One region of the Paracoccus tegillarcae genome, then DNA from elsewhere that is predicted to be linked to it. Evidence: riboswitches for the same ligand, from Rfam matches in the RefSeq annotation. Region 1 holds a riboswitch; the other holds the start of a gene.
The links. Region 1 has a riboswitch for thiamine pyrophosphate ahead of thiC (phosphomethylpyrimidine synthase ThiC). Riboswitches for the same ligand answer to the same signal wherever they lie in the genome.
Positions count from the first base shown of each region.

Region 2: it holds a riboswitch for thiamine pyrophosphate, as region 1 does, so the genes downstream of both, thiD (bifunctional hydroxymethylpyrimidine kinase/phosphomethylpyrimidine kinase) here and thiC (phosphomethylpyrimidine synthase ThiC) in region 1, are expected to answer to the same signal.

Region 1 covers NZ_CP025408.1:1,439,873-1,445,717, forward strand. Annotated here, with positions in the region: gene thiS (sulfur carrier protein ThiS) at 1-48, opposite strand, end outside; gene CUV01_RS07130 (FAD-dependent oxidoreductase) at 38-979, opposite strand; gene thiC (phosphomethylpyrimidine synthase ThiC) at 976-2,781, opposite strand; TPP riboswitch at 2,872-2,992, opposite strand; gene CUV01_RS07140 (hypothetical protein) at 3,179-3,592, opposite strand; gene CUV01_RS07145 (inositol monophosphatase family protein) at 3,818-4,534, opposite strand; gene CUV01_RS07150 (TldD/PmbA family protein) at 4,587-5,845, opposite strand, start outside.
Region 2 covers NZ_CP025408.1:2,580,207-2,586,051, reverse strand. Annotated here, with positions in the region: gene rpmA (50S ribosomal protein L27) at 114-386, opposite strand; gene CUV01_RS12620 (50S ribosomal protein L21) at 392-1,144, opposite strand; gene CUV01_RS12615 (putative zinc-binding metallopeptidase) at 1,410-2,378, shown strand; gene CUV01_RS12610 (ArsR/SmtB family transcription factor) at 2,428-2,769, shown strand; gene CUV01_RS12605 (SRPBCC family protein) at 2,766-3,236, shown strand; TPP riboswitch at 3,265-3,362, shown strand; gene thiD (bifunctional hydroxymethylpyrimidine kinase/phosphomethylpyrimidine kinase) at 3,482-4,291, shown strand; gene murD (UDP-N-acetylmuramoyl-L-alanine--D-glutamate ligase) at 4,301-5,704, opposite strand; gene CUV01_RS12590 (VOC family protein) at 5,801-5,845, opposite strand, start outside.

The sequences.
Region 1 (5,845 bases):
CGTCATTGCGCTGGTTTCGATGAGGGCGCCGTTCAGCTTAATCTGCATCTGCTGTCTCCTTTGTCAGCATCTGGGCCAGTTCATCCGCCAGGACAGGCGCCATGAGAAAGCCGTGACGATGCATTCCGTTCATGTGAACCCGCCCGTCGACGCGGCGAAGGGCGGGTATGTTGTCTGGAAAAGACGGGCGCAGGCCAACGCCGGTTTCGATCAGTCGGGCCTCTGCAAAGGCCGGATGAATCGCATAGGCGGCGGCCAACAGTTCCATGACCGCGCGGGCGGTGATCGGCCCGGCTTGCGCGGTTTCAACCATGGTCGCGCCGATCATATAACGGCCCTCGCCGCGCGGGACGACATAGCAGGGAAAGCGCGGATGGATCAGCCGGATCGGGCGGGTCAGGGTGACATCCGGCGCGTGGATCATCAGCATCTCGCCGCGAATGCTGCGCAGATCAGGCAGCAGATCAGCCGCCGCCGTGCCACGGCAATCGACGATCTTGTCGCCACGACCCGCCGAAGGCCGGTCGCGAAAGTGCACGCCGCGCGACAGCAACCCCTGACGCAGCGCGGCCAGCGCGGCCCCGGGGTCCAGATGCCCCTCGCGGGCAAAGAACAACCCGCGCACAAAGCGGCCGGCCAGATCGGGCTCCAGATGGGCCGGTTCAACCCAGCGATGTGCGGTCGTTGCACGCGCGAAACGGTCCAGTTCTGCGCTGTCGCGGGGCGGCGCAAGCACCAGCGTCCCGCGCCGGGTGACGGGCGTATACCGGGACCACCAGTCCAGTGCAGCCGCCCCTCGTGTAACGACCAGATCCGGGGCATCCTCACCCTCGCAAAAAGGTGCCAGCATCCCGCCCGCCAAGGCCGAGACAGCCGGCGGTGCATCCGTGGGCAGGATCACCTCGACCGGCAGGCCGGCCCGGGCCAGCGAGGTCGCGGCGCACAGCCCCGCGACACCCGCCCCCAGAACCGAGATCATTCGGCACCTTCCTTGGCGGCCACCTCTTCGGCAGGCATATACAGTGCCCCGCCTTCGCGGAATTTCTCGGCCATCTTGTCCATGCCCTGCTGGCGTTCGGCCTCTGCCCGGATATCGTGGCTGATCCGCATCGAACAGAATTTTGGCCCGCACATCGAACAGAAATGCGCGACCTTATGCGCCTCTGCGGGCATGGTTTCGTCATGCATCTCGCGCGCGGTGTCGGGGTCCAGTCCCAGATTGAACTGATCCTGCCAGCGGAACTCGAACCGTGCACGGCTGAGCGCGTCGTCGCGCCGCTGAGCGCCCGGATGCCCCTTGGCCAGATCGGCCGCGTGGGCGGCAAGTTTATAGGTGATGACCCCGGTCTTCACATCGTCGCGGTCGGGCAGGCCCAGATGTTCCTTGGGCGTGACATAGCACAGCATCGCGGTGCCGAACCAACCGATCATCGCCGCACCGATGGCGCTGGTGATGTGATCATACCCGGGCGCAATGTCGGTCGTCAGCGGCCCAAGCGTATAAAAAGGCGCCTCGTGACAGTGCTTTAGCTGTTCGTCCATATTGGCCTTGATCTTGTGCATCGGCACGTGGCCGGGCCCTTCGATCATCACCTGACAGTCCTTGGCCCAGGCGATTTTGGTCAGTTCGCCCAGGGTCCGCAGCTCGGCAAACTGTGCCTCGTCATTGGCATCGGCAATGCAACCCGGGCGCAACCCGTCGCCAAGGCTGAAGCTGACATCATAGGCGCGCATGATCTCGCAGATTTCGTCAAAACGTTCATAAAGAAACGACTCGCGATGATGGTGCAGGCACCATTTTGCCATGATCGAGCCGCCACGGCTGACGATGCCGGTCACCCGCTTGACCGTCATCGGGATCATGTGCAGCCGCACGCCGGCATGGATGGTAAAGTAATCCACCCCCTGTTCGGCCTGCTCGATCAGCGTGTCGCGATAGACCTCCCATGTCAGATCCTCGGCGATGCCGCCGACCTTTTCCAGCGCCTGATACAGCGGCACGGTGCCGATCGGGACCGGCGCGTTGCGGATGATCCAGTCGCGAATGTTGTGGATGTTGCGACCGGTCGACAGGTCCATCACGGTGTCAGCGCCCCATCGGATCGCCCAGACCATCTTTTCAACCTCTTCCTCCATGGATGAGGTGACGGCGGAATTGCCGATATTGGCGTTGATCTTGACCTTGAAATTGCGGCCGATGATCATCGGCTCCAACTCTCGGTGGTTGATGTTGGCAGGGATGATGGCGCGGCCAGCAGCGATTTCCGAGCGAACGAATTCAGGCGTGACCAGATCGGGCAGTTCGGCGCCGAAAGGCTCGCCGTCGCGGGCGCCGGCGGCTTGCCTGCCCTCGTTTTCGCGAATGGCCACGAATTCCATCTCGGGCGTGATGATCCCGGCGCGGGCATAAGCCAGTTGCGTCACCGCGCGCCCATCCGTGGCTCGCAAGGGCGGGCGTTGCAGCGGAAAGGGCGGCGTCAGGCGGCTGCCCGAGGCAAAACCGTTATCGGCATCGGTCACCGCGCGCGCCGGATATTCCTCGCACTCGCCGCGCGATTGCAGCCAGCCGCCGCCGCGAACCTCGGGCAGCCCGCGCGAAATATGGGTCTCTGCGCCATCGGCGGTGTATGGGCCTGAGCTGTCATAGACGATCAGCGGCGCCTCGCCCGCGACGGTGATTTCGCGCATCGGCACGCGAATATCATGCGTCTGACCCGCGACATGGATCTTGGTCGAGGCAGGCAGCGCGCCAGTGGTGATGGTGGGTGGTAGGTCTTTCATTCCGGTCTCCTCTTTCGAAAAGACCCAAGCGAAAACTTTGGCAGAAAGGGGCCATCTGGCCCAAAGGACCACCCCTTGATGCGATCGGGGGAAGTTGCCCTTCGGTCTTCCTACGCCAGTATCAACTGGGTCAGGTTCAAAGGGTCGCTTCACCGGGGTTTCCCCCTGTCAGCCTCTCAGTCCCCTAGGTGGGACTCCCCCGACGTGGGCGCAGATTGGCGCGAATGGTGGTCGGGGTCAAGCAGGTCCGGCGGCGCTGAACGCGCCCCGGCATGTTTTGCATGAGAAGAACATAAAAAGACGGGCAGCCCTGGGGCTGCCCGTCCGCCTATCCGCAAGCCACGACGGGGGGGAAACTCGTTAAAATAAGGCTCGTCGGATATCGTGCGACAACTGGTTATCTTACATCGGGTTGTGTCGGGCGTTCGCCCATCACATGGGTCAAGGCCGGCAGCACATAACGCTCAAACTTCTGCCGGTCGGGTCGCAGGGCTCCGGGCTTGCCGTGGCCGTTGCATTCTTCGCAATCATGGATCGTGCCCCAGCAATTCGAGCAGGCGCCAAGAGCGGATGCCAACACATCTAGCTGGTGAACGAGCAAGTCGTTCTCGCGTGCCAGCCGCTCGAATTCGACAGGAGCCGGGCGGTCGTGGCCGGGCTGAGGAAAACCCGCCCTCGACCGCCCGTAAATCGCCGCAGTCAGTGCCTGCGCAGTCCGCTGTTCCGGTTCATTCTCCGCGCCCACCGGCAGGGTACGCAAGAACTGAAGGGCGGCGATAAGGGTATCCAGCTGTTCGTTCGGAATGGACATCGTGGGTCTCCCGCTTGGCGCTGTCTGCTGACTTGCTGAGGTCACGCCGTGTTTGCTGAAACCAGTTATCGCCCCATGGCGTGAATCCAGCGTGAAAAGCGCGTGAAAATTCAGGCAGATTCGCGTGAAATTTTACGAATCTTGCGATTTTTTTCGCTGAGATTAAGGAAATCTTCAATTTTATCGGTCTGTGCGACACAAAGCCCGGGCTTCGCGAATCCCGGATCAGACCAGCGAATCAACCAAGAGGCGATGCAGGATCGGTCCGGCGATGGCCAGACCATCGACCGCAGCGCGCGGGCTGTTGAAGCGCATGTCCGTGCCCCGCCTGTCGGTCACCGCCGCGCCCGCGCGCTGCGCGATCAGGCTGCCTGCGGCAATGTCCCATTCCCAGGCCGAGCGCAGCGACAGCGCCGCATCAAAGCGGCCTTCGGCCACCAGACACAGCCGCCACGCCAGAGAGGGACGAAATTCGCGGCGAAACGGCGGCGGCTGGCCTGCCTTCCAGTTCTGCGCCTCGGACACGGCGCGATAGGTCAGCACAGTGGCATCCTGCATCTGGCTGCGCGTGCTGACCGCAATCGGCTGCCCATCCATCAGCGCGGGGCCATCGGCATAGGCGGTATAGATCTGGTCACGCGCAGGCAGATAGACGACAGCCGCCGTAATCCGGTCACCGGTAGAGACCGCCAGCGAATGCGAAAACCCTTCTTGCCCCGCGATAAAGGCGCGGGTGCCGTCGATCGGGTCGATGATAAAGCAATGCTCGGCGTCCAGCCGCGACAGATCGGCCTCGCTTTCCTCGCTTAGCCAACCATAATCCGGGCGCGCCGCGCGCAGCATCAACTCCAGATGCGCATTGACCGCCAGATCGGCCTCGGTCACGGGGCCAGCATCACCGCCCTTGTCCCAGCTTTCGGGATCGTTGCGCCAAAAACGCATCGCGATCTGCCCCGCCTGCCGGGCAGCATCTTCCAGCAGGCGCAGATCGTCTTCAGGCGCCGGCAACCGTCATCCCCCGCACCAGTAGGCTGGGCACCTGAACGGGACGCCAGTCCTCGGCATCATTTCCGGCGGTGATCGTCATCAGCATATCGCGCAGATTTCCGGCGATGGTGCATTCATTGACCGGATAGGCGATCTTGCCGTTCTCGACCCAGAAACCAGCGGCACCGCGCGAATAGTCCCCGGTCGTCGCATTGATCGAGGCCCCCAGCATCGAGGTGACGACCAGTCCCGTTCCCATGTCGGCCAGCAGATCGTCAAAGCTGGCGTCGCCCTGCGTCAGGCTGACATTGGAATGGCCGGGCGAGGGCGCCGAGGTCAGTCCGCGCGTTGCCGAGGCCGTGCTGTCCATGCCCAGCTTGCGCCCCGTCGCCAGATCCAGCGTCCAGCCGGTCAGGACGCCGCCGGCAACGATTTCGCGCGGCAGGCAAGGCAACCCTTCGGCGTCGAACGGACGCGAGGACGGATAGCGCGGGCGCAGCGGATTTTCGGTCACGGTCAGATCCGCTGGCAAGACAGGTTCATCCAGCGCATCGCGCAGCCAGCTTGCCCCGCGCACCACGGCATTGCCGTTCACGGCGGCAAGCAAATGCGCGATCAGCGTCGGTGCGACGCGGCGATCGTACAGAATGGGAAACGCGCCGGTCGGTGGTTTGCGCGACCCGATCCGTGCCAACGTGCGCTGCGCCGCCAGCAGGCCGATCTGCTCGGGGTCGGGCAGATCGCTGGCCCAGACACGGGATTCCCCGGCATAGTCGCGTTCCATCCCGGTGCCCTGCCCGGTAATGGCAACCGCCGACACCGAATGACCGCTGCGCGTGTAACCACCAGAAAAGCCATTGCTTGCCGCCAGCCACATCTGCCGGCGCGAAAATGCCGCCGCCGCGGATTCGACCTGCGTGATACCGGGCTGCGCCGCCGCCGCAGCCTCGGCACGCAGGGCCATCGCCTGCAGCGCATCGGGGCTAGGGTCGGGGGCCGGATCCGTCATTTGCAGGGCAGCGCCATCGCGCGTTTCTGCCAACTGATCCGGATCAGCCAGCCCCAGCATATCGTCGACCGGCGCCTCGCGTGCCATCGCAACCGCGCGGGCGGCCATTTCGCGGATGGTGATGTCGGAATGGTCCGAGGCCGATACGCTGGCTTGCCGCCCGCCGATCAGCACGCGCAATCCGATTTCGGTTGCCTCCGCGCGCTCGGCCAGTTCCAGACCACCCTTGCGGACATCAATGGACACGGATTGCCCGC
Region 2 (5,845 bases), 1.1 Mb from region 1:
CTCGCCCTCCCCAGCGGCATGATAATGCCCCCGGCTCAAAACTCGGGAACTCAACGAAAAAGGGGACCGGTTTGCGCCGATCCCCCAACACATCTGTGTCTAAAACCGGCCGGTTACTCGGCTGCCTCGATGGTGGCGGGCAAGATAGACACGAAGGTGCGACCCTTCAGGCCTTTCTTGAAATTGACCGCGCCATCGGTCAGGGCGAACAGGGTATGATCCTTGCCCATGCCGACATTCTGGCCCGGCCACATCTTGGTGCCGCGCTGACGCACGATGATATTGCCGGCGATGGCTTCCTGGCCACCGTACAGTTTGACGCCGAGACGGCGGCCGGCCGAGTCGCGACCGTTGCGGGACGAACCGCCTGCTTTTTTATGTGCCATGGCTCTTAGTCCTTTTTACCTTTGGCAAGCTCTTTGGCCTGCTTGATCCATTCATCACGTTCGATGCGGCCCGAGAAGGACAGCTGATCGTCCATGTATTCGATCTCTTTCTTCTTCCAGGCAGCAACCTGGTCAAAGTGGTAAACGCCATTCTCGTTCAGCAATTCCTCGAGCTTGGGACCAACGCCTGAAATCTCTTTCAGATCGTCTGCCTGACCGTCACGAGGCGCATCCAGCAGGTTGGCCGGGCGGGTACCGACAGCCGCTTTTTCCTCGGCGGCGGGCGCTTCTGCCTTTTTCTCGGCCTTGGGCGCTGCTCTCTTCTCAGCCTTCGGAGCTGCTTTTTTCTCAGCCTTGGGCTCGGCCTTCTTGGCAGCCGGCTTGGCCTCGGCAGCATAGGCAGCACCGGCGGTGCGGGCGCCGATCGCCTCTTTCACGCCAGATTTGTCGCCGCCCTTTTCCAGCACATCGGTGACGCGCAGCAGGGTCAGTTGCTGACGGTGACCACGGGTCCGCTGCGAGCTGTGCTTGCGGCGGCGTTTGACATAGGTGATGACCTTGTCATCCTTGATCTGGTCTATCACTTCCGCCTGAACGGCTGCACCGGCCACCATCGGGGTGCCCAGGGTCGAGCCGACCATGAGAATATCGTTGAACTGGACGGTATCGCCAGCTGCGGCGGCCAGTTTCTCAACGCGCAGGACGTCGCCCGCCTGCACCTTGTATTGCTTGCCACCGGTTTTCATGACCGCGAACATGCTGTGTCTTCCTTTATCTGCCGCGCCCTGTGGCCCCTGCGATTGCAGGCGTTTCGGGATCGTCCCGCCGTCGGACTGCGCACCCGTTCAATCGGGGTGGTGTTGAAAATAACGTACCGGCCAAGGTTATTCGCCCGGCCGGTCCGCGGCTATATGGCGGATTCGACCCACCAAGTCAAGCAATGCCGGCTGACTTTTCATTTCCCGCGACAAGGGAACCTAACCGTCGCTACGGGCTTTTCTTCCTGCCCAAATGGAACAGCCGATGCAACGATTTTCATGCCCCACCTGCGGACGCCGCGCCTATTTTCACAACCTGCAATGTGTCTGCGGTCAGCCCCTGACCTTTGACCCGGGCGCGATGGCGATGCGCAATGACGGCCCCGCCTGCGCCAATCGTCAATCTCTGGGCTGCAACTGGCTGTCTGGCCCCAGCGGTCATTGCCGGTCCTGTGCCATGTCGCAGGTCGTGCCGGTTCTGAACGTAGGCAATAACCTGCAATTGCTTGACCGGGCCGAACGCGGCAAGCGATGGGTTCTGGCCAATATTGCAAACTGGCACTGGTTTTCTGATGACGATCCGGGCGCGCGACCCCGCTTTCTTATGCTGGCCGAGGACACGGGCGGCCGGACCGAGCAGATCACCATGGGGCATCTGGCCGGCGAGATCACCATCAACGTGACCGAAGCGGATGAGTTGATCCGCCTGCAGCGCCGCCGTGAACTGGGCGAGCAATATCGCAGCATGGTCGGCCATTTCCGGCACGAGTTGGCGCATTTCTTTTTTGACCGGCTATCGGTCGCACCCGATTTCCTGCCCGCCTTTCGCCAGATATTCGGCGACGAGCGCACCAATTACAGTCAGGCGCTGCAGATCTATTACGACACGCCGCAGATGCCCTCGGCGGATTTCATCACACCTTATGCCAGCGCCCATCCGCATGAGGATTGGGCCGAAACCGTCGCGCATCTGCTGCATCTGGTCGATTTCACCGACAGCTTCGTCAGCGCCGGCCTGTCGATGCCCGGCGTACCCGACGACTTCCGCCCCTATTTCGAGGACGACACAGATCGCCTGCTGGACGTCGCCGGAAAAGTCGCAATCGCCATCAACGACATCAACCGGGCACTGGATAACGAAGACCTCTATCCCTTCGTGTTGACCGGCCCGGTGCGCCACAAGATCGGCTGCGCCCATCGCTGGATGAAGAACCACCTGACCGAGGGCGCCTGACAGGCGACATCTTGATTATATAACGAATTAATTATATAAACGATTCGTTATGAATGAACTTGATGCACGCCTTGCCGCCCTTGCCGATCCCACGCGTCGCGCGCTGATTCAGCGCCTGAACGAGGGCGAGGCGACCGTGGCCGAACTGGCCGCACCCTTCGCCATCAGCCAACCCGCGATCTCGCGCCATCTGAAGGTGCTGGAGCAGGCTGGCCTGATTGAAACCCGCGTGGACGGCACCGCGCGGCCTCGTCGGCTGCGCCAGCAAGCAATCACAGAAACCGCCGATTGGTTCGGGCCGTTCTTTGCCGCGTTGGACGCCCGTTTCCGGGCGCTGGACGACGTGCTGGCGGCGATGCCGGATGATCCAGATGAAAGGACCAAGCCATGACAAAGTTGACAATGACAGCCCAGGGCGAACGCGACGTCGTCGTCACCCGCGATTTCGCCGCTCCGCGCGAAAAGGTCTGGCGTGCCGTGACGGATACCCAGTTGATGCGGCAATGGATGACCAGCGATTACGGCGCACTGAAATCGCTTGAGGGCGAGGCGGTGGTCGGTGGCCAACACCGCTTTGTCTGGGCAGGTGAAGACGAGGATCTGGTGATGGTCGCCACCTATGACCTGCTGGAACCGCCGGAACTGATCAGGCACCGCGAAACCTGTCCCCAGCATGACTATATGGAAAGCCTGGTCGAGACGCGGCTGATCGACGCGGGCGGCATGACCAAGATGCAGATGACCATCACCTTCGCCAGCGCCGAGGCTCGCGAACAGGCGCTGAGCTTTGGCATGGCCGAGGGGATGGAGGTGATGTACGCCAATCTCGACCTCATTATCAAAGCCGATACTGCTTGACTTAAGCGGCAACCGGCTGCTTCCTGCAACCTTGCGACAGGGGCGCTTGCGCGAGACCGCAGGCTGAGATGCACCCTAGAACCTGAACCGGATAATGCCGGCGGAGGAAGTCGCGGGGTCAGCACCCTGATGCCTGCCCCGACGCGCCTTCGTCGTCAAAGCGAGGGCATAATGGACAATTCCGCAACCTATCTCACCTCTATGCGCAGGGCCATCTGCGGCGCCTCAACGGGACGGCGCTGCGCATGATCCCCAATATCCTTTCTATCGCAGGATCTGATCCCTCGGGCGGGGCCGGCATTCAGGCCGATATCAAAGCGATCTCGGCCAATAGCGGCTATGCGATGGCGGCGATCACCGGCTTGACCGCGCAGAACACACAAGGCGTCAGCAGTCTGCATCTACCGCCTGCCCAGATGCTGTCGGACCAGATTGCAGCGATCCGCGCCGATATCCGCATCGATGCGGTCAAGATCGGCATGCTGGGCAATGCGCAGATCACATGTATCGCGGCCGATGCACTGGCGGGCCTTGCTGCGCCGATTGTGCTGGACCCTGTGATGGTGGCCAAGGGTGGCGACCGGTTGCTGGAACGTCAGGCCGTCACCGCACTTTGCGACCGGCTTTTGCCCATGGCCGATCTGCTGACACCCAATCTGCCAGAGGCCGCCGACCTGCTGGAGACGGCACCTGCCAAAGACCGCATGGCGATGCAGGCTCAGGCCACCGCCTTGCTGCAACTGGGCCCGCGTGCGGTGCTGCTGAAAGGCGGTCACCTGCCGGGCGAGGACAGTCCCGATCTGTTGGCCACTGTGGATGGGATGGATTGGTTCGATGCCGCCCGCCACCACACCAGGAACACCCACGGCACAGGCTGTACGCTGTCATCTGCCATCGCCGCATGGCTGGGTCATGGCGTGCCACTGCGTGATGCCGTCGCCCGCGCCAAGACCTATGTCAGCAAGGCCATCACCAGCGCTGACGAACTGTCGGTGGGCAGTGGACATGGGCCGCTGAACCACTTTCATCTCAGCGCGATCAGCGGGCAGGCCTGAGGGCGCGGCCTATCCCCGTGCCAGCTCTTCGACCAGCGCCACGAAATGCTCGCCGCGTTTTTCGAAATTCGGATATTGATCGAAACTGGCCGCAGCCGGGGCCAGCAGAACGGTGTCGCCCGGCTCGGCCTCGGCGCTGGCGCGCGCGACGGCGGCCTCCATGGTTTCGACGACCTCATGCGGCGTCTGACCGATCTCCAGCGCGAAATCGCGGGCAGAATGGCCGATCAGATAGGCCTTGGTCACGCGCCCCAAATGCGGCTGCAGCGCCGTGATCCCACCCTCCTTGCCCAACCCTCCGACGATCCAGCGGATCCGGTCAAATGCTTGCAGCGCCTTGGCGGCCGCGTCGATATTGGTGGCCTTGCTGTCATTGACGTAACGCACGCCGCCCAATTCGGCGACCGTCTGGCTGCGATGCGGCAAGCCGGCAAAGCTGTGAAACGCCGCCTCGATCTCGCGCGGGGCCAGCCCGACGGCGCGGCAGGCCGCATAGGCGGCACAAGCATTCTGATGATTATGCGCGCCGGGCAGTCCAGTGATCTCGCGCAGATCAAGCGAGGCCACCTGCCGCCCCTTGCGATATTCCGAGAGAAAGCCCTTACGCGCAAAGACCGACCAGCCGGGGCCGTCCAGCTTGCTGTCAGACGACACACGGATCACGCGATCATCAGCCGGCGCCATAGAGAGCTGATTGGCCAGATAAAGGCCCTCGACCTCGTCCACCCCGACCACGGCACGATCCGGTCCACCTTCGGCAAACAGCCGGCGCTTGGCGGCGAAATAACCGCCCAGCCCGCCGTGACGGTCAAGATGATCGGGCGAAAGATTGGTGAAAACGGCAACATCGGGCGTCAGCGCACGCGCCAGTTCGGTCTGATAGCTGGACAATTCCAGCACCACGACCTCGCCGTCGATGGCGGGTTCCAGCGACAGGACGCCGGTGCCGATATTGCCGCCCATCTGCGCGGGCCGGCCGACCTGGGTCAGCACATGGTGGATCAGCGCCGTCGTCGTGGATTTTCCGTTCGATCCGGTCACCGCAATGACGCGCGGGGTGCGGTCGAAATGGTTCCAGTCTTCGGTGGCAAAGCTGCGAAAGAACAGGCCAATATCATTGTCGATCGGCACACCCAGCCGCAGCGCCATCTCGATCACCGGATGCGGTTTGGGGTAAAGATGCGGGATGCCGGGGCTGGTGATCAGGGTGCTGACACCGACCCAGGCGGCATCTCTGGTCAGATCGACGATCTCCAGCCCCTCGGCCTCGGCGGCCTGCCGCGTATCGACGCCGTCATCCCATGCGCTGACTTTGGCACCGCCCGCAGCAAGCGCGGCAGCGGTGGCCTTGCCCGAGCGACCAAGGCCAAGCACGGCAATGGTCTGGTTTTCGACGTCTTGGACGGGGATCATGTCATGCCCTTTTTAAACTGTCGGACCGGGGGCTGTCTGCCCCACCGACGCCCGAGGATATTTGCCGCCCAATGCAGTCGCAAGGCGCGTTGCAGATCAGGGTCCGATGCAGCGGATCAGGCTGCCATCAAGATCTATGAC